Regions from separate parts of the Pseudonocardia autotrophica genome, predicted to be linked through region 2. Evidence: predicted binding sites of a transcription regulator. Region 2 holds the regulator's gene; each other region holds the start of a gene.

Region 1 (3,204 bases), 2.5 Mb from region 2:
AGGAGCTGCTGCGCGCGCTGTCCGGGGCCGGCGTGACGATGGCGCTCGCGACCAGCAAGGCCGAGCCCTCGGCGCGCAAGATCCTGGCCCACCACGGCTGGACCGACCTGTTCGCCGAGATCGTCGGCGACACCCGCACCGCGGACCGTCCGACCAAGGGCGCGGTCGTCGCCGAGGCGCTGCGCCGGCTCGGCGGGCCGACCGGTGCCGACGAGCCGTTGATGGTCGGCGACCGGCTGCACGACGTCGAGGGCGCGGCCGAGCACGGCCTGCGCTGCGTCGGCGCGGGCTGGGGCTACGCCGAGCCGGGCGAACTGGAGGCCGCGGGAGCCACCACGGTGTACGCATCCGCGGACGAACTGCGCACTGCTCTCCTCGGCTGAGGAACTCCTGGTCGGGCCCGGTTCGTGACCGGTAGACACACCGCCATGAGCGTCGTCTCCCTGCACCGGTACCCCGTGAAATCCATGCTCGGCGAGAGCCTCGACCGGGCCGCCGTGACCGCGCGCGGCCTGCTCGGGGACCGCGCGCTGGCCGTGTACGACGTCGAGTCCGGCACCGTCGCCAGCGCCAAGGTCCCGCGACTGTGGGCCGGGCTGCTGGACTTCTCCGCCCGGTTCGCCGCCGATCCGGAACCGGGACGGCCGCTGCCCGAGGTCGAGATCCGGTTCCCGGACGGGTCGATGCTGCGTTCCGACGACGCCGGGATCGACACCGCGCTCTCCAGCGCGCTCGGCCGGGAGGTGCGGCTGATCGCCGAGCCGCCCGAGGGCAGCCAGTTCGAGGAGGTGTGGCCGGAGATCGAGGGCCTGCCCATCGACCAGCTGGCACCCGAGCAGCTGATCGAGGGCACCACCGCCCGGCACGAGGCGACCGGCGAGCGGGTGAGCCGGTTCGACGTCTCGATGTTCGGTGCGCCCGGCACCTTCTTCGACCTCTCGACGCTGCACGTGCTCACCGAGTCCACCCTGGACCGGCTGCGCGAGCTCGCCCCGGACGCCGGCTTCGACGCGCGCAGGTACCGGCCGAACGTCGTGCTGCGCGGGGCCGACACCGGGTTCGTCGAGAACGACTGGCCGGGCCGGGAGTCGCTGATCGGCGGGGTCCGGGTGCGGTACTCGTTCGCCACCATGCGGTGCGTGATGACCACGCTCGCCCAGGGCGACCTCGAGCGGGACGCCGACACTCTGCGCACGATCGCGAAGCACAACCGGATCGAGATCCCGCAGATCGGCGGGGTGTGGGCGTGTGCGGGGGTGTACGCCGACGTCGTGACCGACGGAGAGATCACGGTCGGCGACGAGCACTCCGATCCGGTCGCCGGCTGATCCCACCCGCACGAACGGACCTCTCGCCGGTGTCGGCCCGCGAGGGGTCCGCTCGCATGCCGAGCTGTGTTCGCAGAACGAACATTTGTACGTAAGACGAACGTAGCGGTAGCGTGGCTCTCGACGGAGGTGCGTGATGGACAAGGTGGTGACATCCGCTGCGGAGGCGGTCGCCGACATCGGCGACGGCGCGTCGCTGGCGGTCGGCGGGTTCGGCATGTCCGGGGTTCCGACGGTGCTGATCGCAGCGCTGCTGGAGCAGGGCGCGACCGACCTGGAGACGATCTCGAACAATCTCGGCGTCGACGGGTTCGGCCTGGGCACCCTGCTCGCGGCCGGCCGGATCCGGCGCACGATCGGCTCCTACGTCGGCAACAACAAGGAGTTCGCCCGCCAGTACCTGGGCGGCGAACTGGAACTCGAACTCACCCCGCAGGGCACCCTGGCCGAACGGCTGCGTGCCGGCGGGGCCGGGATCCCGGCGTTCTTCACCCCTGCCGGGGTCGGCACCCTGGTCGCCGACGGCGGGCTGCCGTGGCGCTACGCATCCGACGGGTCGGTCGCGGTGATGTCACCGGCCAAGGAGGTCCGCGAGTTCGACGGCGTCTCCTACGTCCTCGAGCGCGCGCTGACCCCGGACTTCGGCCTGGTGCACGCCTGGAAGGGCGACCGGCACGGCAACCTGGTCTACCGGCGTTCCGCGCGGAACTTCAACCCGGACGCCGCCGCGGCCGGGCGGGTCACGATCGCCCAGGTCGAGCACCTGGTGGAGCCGGGCGAGCTCGATCCCGATCACGTGCACACCCCCGGCATCCACGTCCAGCGGGTGCTCCACGTACCCGGCGTCGAGAAGCCGGTCGAGTTCCGGACGGTGAGGTAGTCATGGCCTTGACACGCGACGAGATGGCCGCCCGGGTCGCCGACGAGCTGCCCGACGGCTCGTACGTCAATCTCGGCATCGGCATGCCCACCCTGGTCCCGGGGCACATCCCGGCCGACCGCACGGTGATCCTGCACTCGGAGAACGGGATCCTCGGCGTCGGCCCCTACCCGGCCGACGACGAGGTCGATCCCGACCTGATCAACGCGGGCAAGGAGACCGTCACCGTCAACGACGGCGCCGCCTACTTCGGCTCCTCGGACAGCTTCGCCCAGATCCGCGCCGGGAAGCTCGACGTCGCCGTGCTCGGCGGCATGCAGGTCGCCGCCAACGGCGATCTCGCCAACTGGGCCGTGCCCGGGAAGATGATCAAGGGGATGGGCGGCGCGATGGACCTCGTGCACGGCGCCCGCACCGTCATCGTGATGATGGACCACGTGTCCCGCGACGGCACGCCCAAGATCGTCGAGTCGTGCAGCCTGCCCATCACCGGGCTGGGCTGCGTCACCCGGATCGTCACCGATCTCGCCGTCATCGACGTCACCCCGGGCGGCCTCGCGCTGGTCGAGACCGCTCCCGGCGTCACCGCCGACGAGGTGCGGGAGAAGACCGGGGCACCACTGAGCGGCTGACCGTACTCGCGGACGGGCCGCCCGGCCCGTCCGCGAACGGGATCAGGCGCTGCGCGGCCCCATCGTCACCGGCATCCTCGACAGCCCCCGGACCAGCGTCGACTCCCGGTAGACCAGCTCGTCGAGGCCGACCGCGAGCGCCAGCTCCGGGCGATCGGCGAACAGCCGTCCGATCGCGACCCGGCCCTCCAGCCGGGCCAGCTGGGCACCGAGGCAGAAGTGGATGCCGTGCCCGAAGAACACCCCGCCGGAGGCGTCCCGGGTGATGTCGAGCCGGTCCGGCTCGGGCATCCAGTCGGCGTCCCGGTTGGCGGCGGCCAGCCCGAGCATGACCATCTCGCCGGCCGGGATGGTCACGCCGGAG
Region 2 (3,204 bases):
CAGCCGACGCGAGCGCGCCCGGCCGTCGCGGCGCGGGCGCAGCGGCTCGTCCCGGTGTGACCGATGGGGCCAGTGGGGCCGGCTCCTGCACCGACGGCGGCCGGACCGGAGCCACGGTGCTGCCCTCGGCGGGCTCGCGCACGACGCCGCCGGACGGCACGGACGCCCCGGGAACGACCCCGGGCAGGGCCCACCGGACTGCGGCGCGGGCCGCGGCGGACCCGCGGGCCGGACGCGTGGCCCCTGCGCACGGCACCGCACGGGCGGATCCCGGCCGCTCCCGCAACCTGGTGGACACCGACCGCTGCCGCACCCCGGCGGCCGCTGCCCGGCCCGTCCCGCCGGCCCGTGGTTGCCGCGCCACCTCACGCACGTCGAGCTCCTGCATGGCTCCTCCTGCTCATCGAGGACCACCCGCCTGTTCCGGCGGAACGGTCACCGTCGACGGCGGCCACACCCGGCCGCGCGCCGTGCCCGATCCGGCCGGCCCTTCCCCGGGACCGGTCGAACGGACGTGCGAGCTGTCTAACACCGGACCCCGACAGAAATCGGATCGCCGCTGCTCAGCCCGCCCCGGCCGGGTTCAGTCGCCCGCCGGGCCCACGACGCCGACCGGCGGTGGCGACGCCGACACGGCCGCCGAGATCTCGGCGAGCAGGCCCAGCCCGACGACCGCCGTCGCCGAGGCGAGCCCGATCCCCAGACCCGCTGCGGCGCGCCGCAGCACGCCACCCGCCGGCTGCACCGGCCGTGCCGCCGGTGCCACCCGTGCCGCCGGTGCCACCTGCGCCGCCGGTGCCGACCGGACCGGCCGGAACTCCGCCGGTCGCCGCGTGCCCGACGGCCGGATCTCGGTCACCACACCCATGCCGCTCGCCCTTTCTGCCCGAACGGGCGCCCGCCTCGGACACCCGGCCACTCGAATCGAATCGATGTTCGATCGAACGCCTGTGCGAGTTTGTACCACCGGTGCCCGACGGAATCCACGACACGCGGGCGGTGAACTTCGAACGCATGTTTGGCGGACCGGCCGAAGGCGGCTAGTGTTCGTGCCGGTACATCCTCGAGGAGGCGAATGCGATGGCAGCGGACGAGTCCGGAGGCGGTGCGTCCCCCGGGCGGGGTTCCGCCAACGTCCGGGAGTTCCCCGAGCCCCCGGCCGACACACGCGGTCTGACCCCGCGACAGCGGAAGGTCCTGGCGGTGATCCGGGACTGGGTGGACCGTTACGGCTACCCGCCGAGCGTGCGGGAGATCGGCGACGCGGTGGGGCTCACCTCCACGTCGTCGGTGCACCACCAGTTGCGGACCTTGGAGCGCAAGGGTTTCCTGCGCAGGGATCCGAACCGCACCCGTGCGGTCGACGTGCGCAGCCCCGAGCAGGTCGGCGCAGGCGACGGAACCGACGCCGACACCGAGGCCAGCCGCTCGGAGCGGCCCGCTCCGGCGTTCGTGCCGCTGATCGGCGACATCGCCGCCGGTGGCCCGATCCTGGCCGAGCAGGCCGTGCAGGACGTGTTCCCACTCCCCCGGGAGATCGTCGGGGAGGGCACGCTCTTCCTGCTGAACGTCAAGGGTGACTCGATGGTCAACGCGGCGATCACCGACGGGGACTGGGTCGTCGTCCGGCAGCAGCCGGTCGCGGAGCAGGGCGAGGTGGTCGCGGCGATGATCGACGGCGAGGCCACGGTGAAGACGTTCCGCCGCAAGGACGGTCACATCTGGCTGATGCCGGCCAACGACGCCTACGAGCCAATCCCCGGGGACGACGCGTCGATCCTCGGCCGGGTCGTCGCGGTGCTGCGCCGCCTCTGATCATGCGCCGACTCCGATCATGCGCGGCCTGCGGGTTGCGCCGTCGCTGACCCGCGCCGCCGCTGATCGGCGTCGCTGCTGACCCGTGGTGCCGCTGATCTGCGCCACTCTTGATCGGCGCCACCTCTGACCTGCGCCACTTCTGACCTGCGCTGCCGCTGACCGCGCTGCTTCTGATCCGCGCCACCCTTGATCTGCGCCGCCTCCGATCCGCAGCCCGGGGGCGGCGCGGTCAGCGTCTGCGGCGGCCGTGCAGCGCCATCGCCCCCACACCGGCGAGCAGCACACCGACGACCACCGCCATTCCGGCGACGGCGGGCAGCCACGGTGGGAAGGAGCGGGCGTCGGGCGCCTCTGCGGGCTGTGCCCGGACCGGCGCCGCCGGTGCCGTGGCCGCGGCGACCGCGCCGGGGACCGTCCGGATACCCGCCGGTGCCAGTCCCCGCGTCTCGGTGCCGGAGTGCAGCGCCCCGCGGCCGTCCAGGGCGACCGCCTCGCCCTGTGCTTCGCCGGGCAACGGCACCTGCAACGGCGCCCCGCGCAGCGCCTCGACCAGGACGTCCCCGGTCACCGGGCCGTCGGGCAGCGGGAACAGCCACGCGTCGGTGTAGGTCCGCAGCGCCGCGGCCCGTCCGCCATCCGCGTCCGGCGGCCCCACGGCGCCGCCGGTGATCGTGCGGGTACCGATCGCCCCCAGCGGTCCACCGGCGGTCGCCGAGTACGGCAGGACGACGTCGGTGACCCGTTCCAGCTCCAGCGGCCGTCCCTCGGCGAGCGGTTCCGCGGGGCGGTACAGCCCGGCCGCACCGGAGGTCTTGTCCACGATCAGCGGGGTCCCGTCGTCGGCGACGAGCACCGCCTCGGCGTCCCGCGGGCCGTCCGGGTAGACGAGGTCGTAGGTACGGGGCGGCCTGTCGACCGGCAGCACGACCAGGCGCACCGACTCGCGGCGTGCCGTGTTGTCCCCGATGTCGGCGAGCCAGAGATCGCCGTCCGGTGAACGGCCGAGGTCCTCGACGTCGGTGACCCGCACCGGTGCGCTCCGCTCCCCCGTCACCGCGCAGCCGGCCGGATCGAGGGTGAACACCTGCGCGGTGCCGCCACCGTCGACGATCGCGTGGTAGCGCTGTGGCCGCTCCCCCGGCGCCCCCTCGGTGACGAGTCCGGAGAGTTCGGCCAGCCGCGGGTCGTCGATGGTGCACACCGGCTGCGGCTCGGCGACCGGCGGCGCTGCGGCCGACGGCCCCGGCACGGCACGCGCCTGCGCCGCCGCGGACGGTGTCGCGGCAGCCGCGGTGGCGGGCACCAGGCCGAGTGTCGCAGCCACCAGCGGCGCCGCGACCCGCCGGAACACCACCCGGGCACGACCGCCCGGTGCGCTCCGGGACC
Region 3 (3,204 bases), 2.2 Mb from region 2:
CGAAGCCCGCGACGGTCGTGGAACGGGATGCGCCGGTGGTCGTCCGGCCCGACGACGACGGCCCGGAGTGGGCCTCGCGCGGCGCGAAGAAACTCCTCGGCGCGCTCGACGCCTTCACCACCGTCGACCCGGCGGGGCGGCGCTGCCTGGACGCCGGAGCCTCCACCGGCGGCTTCACCGACGTGCTGCTCGAGCGCGGGGCACGCGAGGTCGTCGCCGTCGACGTCGGCTACGGCCAGCTCGTCTGGCGGCTGCAGTCCGACGAGCGGGTCCGGGTGCACGACCGCACCAACGTCCGCGCGCTGGAACCGGAGCAGATCGGCGGACCCGTGGACCTGACCGTCGCCGACCTGTCGTTCATCTCGTTGCGGACCGTGTTGCCGGCGCTCGCCGCGTGCACCGCCCCCGGCGGGGACCTCCTCCCGATGGTCAAACCGCAGTTCGAGGTCGGCAAGGCGCGGCTCGGCTCCGGCGGCGTCGTCCGCGATCCCGGACTGCGGACCGACGCGCTGCACGGTGTCGCCGCCGCGGCCGGTGAGCACGGCCTGCAGGTGCTCGGCGCCGTGGCCAGCCCGCTGCCCGGCCCGTCCGGCAACGTCGAGTACTTCCTGCACCTGCGACGCCCCGACGGCGACCCCGGGCCCGGTCCCGAGCTCGAACCGATGCTGGCCGCGGCCGTCGCGGACGGACCCGCATGAGGGAGGTCCTGCTCGTCCTGCACACCGGGCGTCCGGCCAACCGCAAGACGGCCCTGCGGGTGATGGGCGAACTCGGCGGACTGGGCCTGCGGACCCGGGTACTGGCCGACGAGTGGGCCGAGATCGGCGCCGATCCCGATGTCCCGGCGCACCTCGCCCCGGTACAGGTGTCGGCCGGCCCGGACTGCGCGACCGGTGCGGAGGCCGTCCTCGTCCTCGGCGGCGACGGGACGCTGTTGCGCGCCGCGGATCTCGCGCGCCCGTCCGGGGTGCCGCTGCTCGGGGTGAACCTGGGGCACGTCGGGTTCCTCGCCGAGGCCGAGGAGGACACCCTCGACGAGGCGCTCGACAAGCTCGCCGCGGGCGCCTACGAGGTCGAGGAGCGGACCACGCTGGAGGCGGTGGTACGGGCCAACGGGCACGTGCTGGGCCGGACCTGGGCGCTGAACGAGGCCGTCGTCGAGAAGACCACCCGAGGCCGGATCCTGGAGGTCGTGCTGGAGGTGGACGGCCGGCCGGTGTCGTCGTTCGGCTGCGACGGCGTGCTGTGCTCCACCCCGACCGGCTCGACCGCGTACGCGTTCTCCGCGGGCGGCCCACTGATCTGGCCACAGGTTCAGGCCCTGCTGGTGGTCCCGAGCAACGCGCACGCACTCTTCGCCCGGCCGCTGGTGATCGCACCGGACAGCGCGGTCGCGATCGAGGTCTCCGCCGAGGGGCCGCCCGCGGTGCTCGACTGCGACGGACGACGGACGATCGCGGTGCCGCCGGGAGCTCGGGTCGAGCTGACCCGGGCCGCCGAGCCGGTGCGGATGGTGCGGCTGGCGGCGCAGCCCTTCGCGGACCGGCTGGTCCGCAAGTTCGATCTTCCGGTCCGCGGCTGGCGCGGCGCACAGCAACGGCGGTCCTCGAACACCTGATCGACCGCTCGCCGCACGGATCCGACCGTACGAACACATGTTCGCCCCTGATCGCGTGTCGGCGATGTTTTCCGTCGGGGTTCGAACGTATGGTCCCACCCATGTTGGCCGAGATGCGGATCCAGGGCCTCGGAGTGATCGACGACGCGACCCTGGAGCTCGACCCGGGCCTGACCGTGCTGACCGGTGAGACGGGTGCGGGAAAGACCATGGTCGTGACCGGGCTGAACCTGCTCGGTGGCGGTCGCGCGGAATCGTCGAGGGTGTCGTCCGGGGCCCGGCGGGCGGTGGTCGAGGGTCGCTTCGCGGCGTCGCCGGGTGCGCTCGAGCTGGCCGAGGAGGTCGGCGCCGAACCGGACGAAGACGGTACGTTGATCGCCGCGCGCACCGTCTCCGCCGACGGGCGGTCACGGGCCCACCTCGGTGGCCGGTCGGTGCCGGTCGGGGTACTCGGCAGGCTGGCCGAGGCGCAGCTGGCGGTGCACGGGCAGAACGACCAGCTGCGGTTGCTGCGCAGCTCCGACCAGCGGGCGCTGCTCGACCGGTTCGCCGGCGAACCGGTGGCGGTCCCGCTGGCCGCGTACCGGGCGATCCGCACCGAATGGACCGGTGTGATCGCCGAGCTGTCCGAGCGCCGGGGCAACGCCCGCCGGCTGGCCCAGGAGGCCGACATGCTGCGGCACGGTCTGGCCGAGATCGAGTCGGTGGATCCGCAGCCGGGGGAGGATCGTGAGCTCGTCGAGCTGGGCCGCCGGATGACCGAGGCCGATGACCTGCGCGCCGCCGCGGAGACCGCGCGGGCCGCGTTGTCCGGGCCGGACGACGGAGAGCTTCCCGGCGCGATCGGGCTGGTCGGGCAGGCGCGCTCGCTCACCGAGGGCAGCGGCGATCCGGCGCTGCAGGAACTGGGGCCACGGCTCGCGGAGGTGCTCGCGATCCTGGCCGACACCGGCGCCGAGCTCTCCGGGTACCTGGACCGGCTCGACGCGGATCCGGAACGGCTCGAACAGGTGCTCGCCCGGCAGGCCGAGCTGCGTTCGCTCACCCGCAAGTACGCCGGCGACACCGACGGGGTGCTGGAGTGGGCGCGCACCGCCCGCGAGCGGCTGAGCGGTCTCGACACCTCCGACGACGCGCTGGCCGCACTCGCCGCCCGCCGGGACGAGCTGGCCGCCGAGCTGGCTCAGCACGCGGCCGCGGTGACCGCGGCACGCACCGAGGCCGCCGGGCGGCTGGCGGAGGCCACCACCGCCGAGCTCGCGGGTCTCGCGATGCGCGACGCCCGGCTGCAGGTCGGTGTCGCGCCGCGCCCGGCCGGCGACTCCGGCCCGGTGCTGGTGGTCGACGGCCGCGAGTGCCACGCCGGCTCCGGCGGCGTCGACGAGATCGAGATCCGGCTCGTCGCGCACGCCGGTGCCGCGGCTCAGCCACTGCACAAGGGGGCATCGGGCGGCGAGCTGTCCCGGGTGATGCTCGCGCTCGAGGTCGCGCTCGCCGGTGCCGATCCGGTACCGACCATGGTGTTCGACGAGGTCGACGCCGGAGTCGGTGGCCGTGCCGCGGTGGAGATCGGCCGCAGGCTGGCC

Evidence for each region. The regulator LexA, encoded in region 2, represses DNA repair genes until DNA is damaged. The targets are predictions, from matches to a motif close to CGAACACGTGTTCG.
Region 1: Pdca_RS21540 (CoA transferase subunit A) is a predicted target of LexA. The motif match lies at 1,407-1,420, and genes of this name have one in related genera.
Region 3: recN (DNA repair protein RecN) is a predicted target of LexA. The motif match lies at 1,649-1,662, and genes of this name have one in related genera.

Annotation. Positions count from the first base shown of each region.
Region 1 is NZ_AP018920.1:4,606,099-4,609,302, forward strand. It holds gene Pdca_RS21530 (HAD hydrolase-like protein) at 1-383, shown strand, start outside; gene Pdca_RS21535 (MOSC domain-containing protein) at 429-1,328, shown strand; gene Pdca_RS21540 (CoA transferase subunit A) at 1,465-2,208, shown strand; gene Pdca_RS21545 (3-oxoacid CoA-transferase subunit B) at 2,211-2,840, shown strand; gene Pdca_RS21550 (cytochrome P450 family protein) at 2,883-3,204, opposite strand, start outside.
Region 2 is NZ_AP018920.1:2,119,943-2,123,146, reverse strand. It holds gene Pdca_RS10185 (hypothetical protein) at 1-388, opposite strand, end outside; gene Pdca_RS35435 (hypothetical protein) at 584-868, opposite strand; gene lexA (transcriptional repressor LexA) at 1,081-1,815, shown strand; gene Pdca_RS10170 (hypothetical protein) at 2,048-3,121, opposite strand.
Region 3 is NZ_AP018920.1:4,288,030-4,291,233, reverse strand. It holds gene Pdca_RS20055 (TlyA family RNA methyltransferase) at 1-698, shown strand, start outside; gene Pdca_RS20050 (NAD kinase) at 695-1,618, shown strand; gene recN (DNA repair protein RecN) at 1,720-3,204, shown strand, end outside.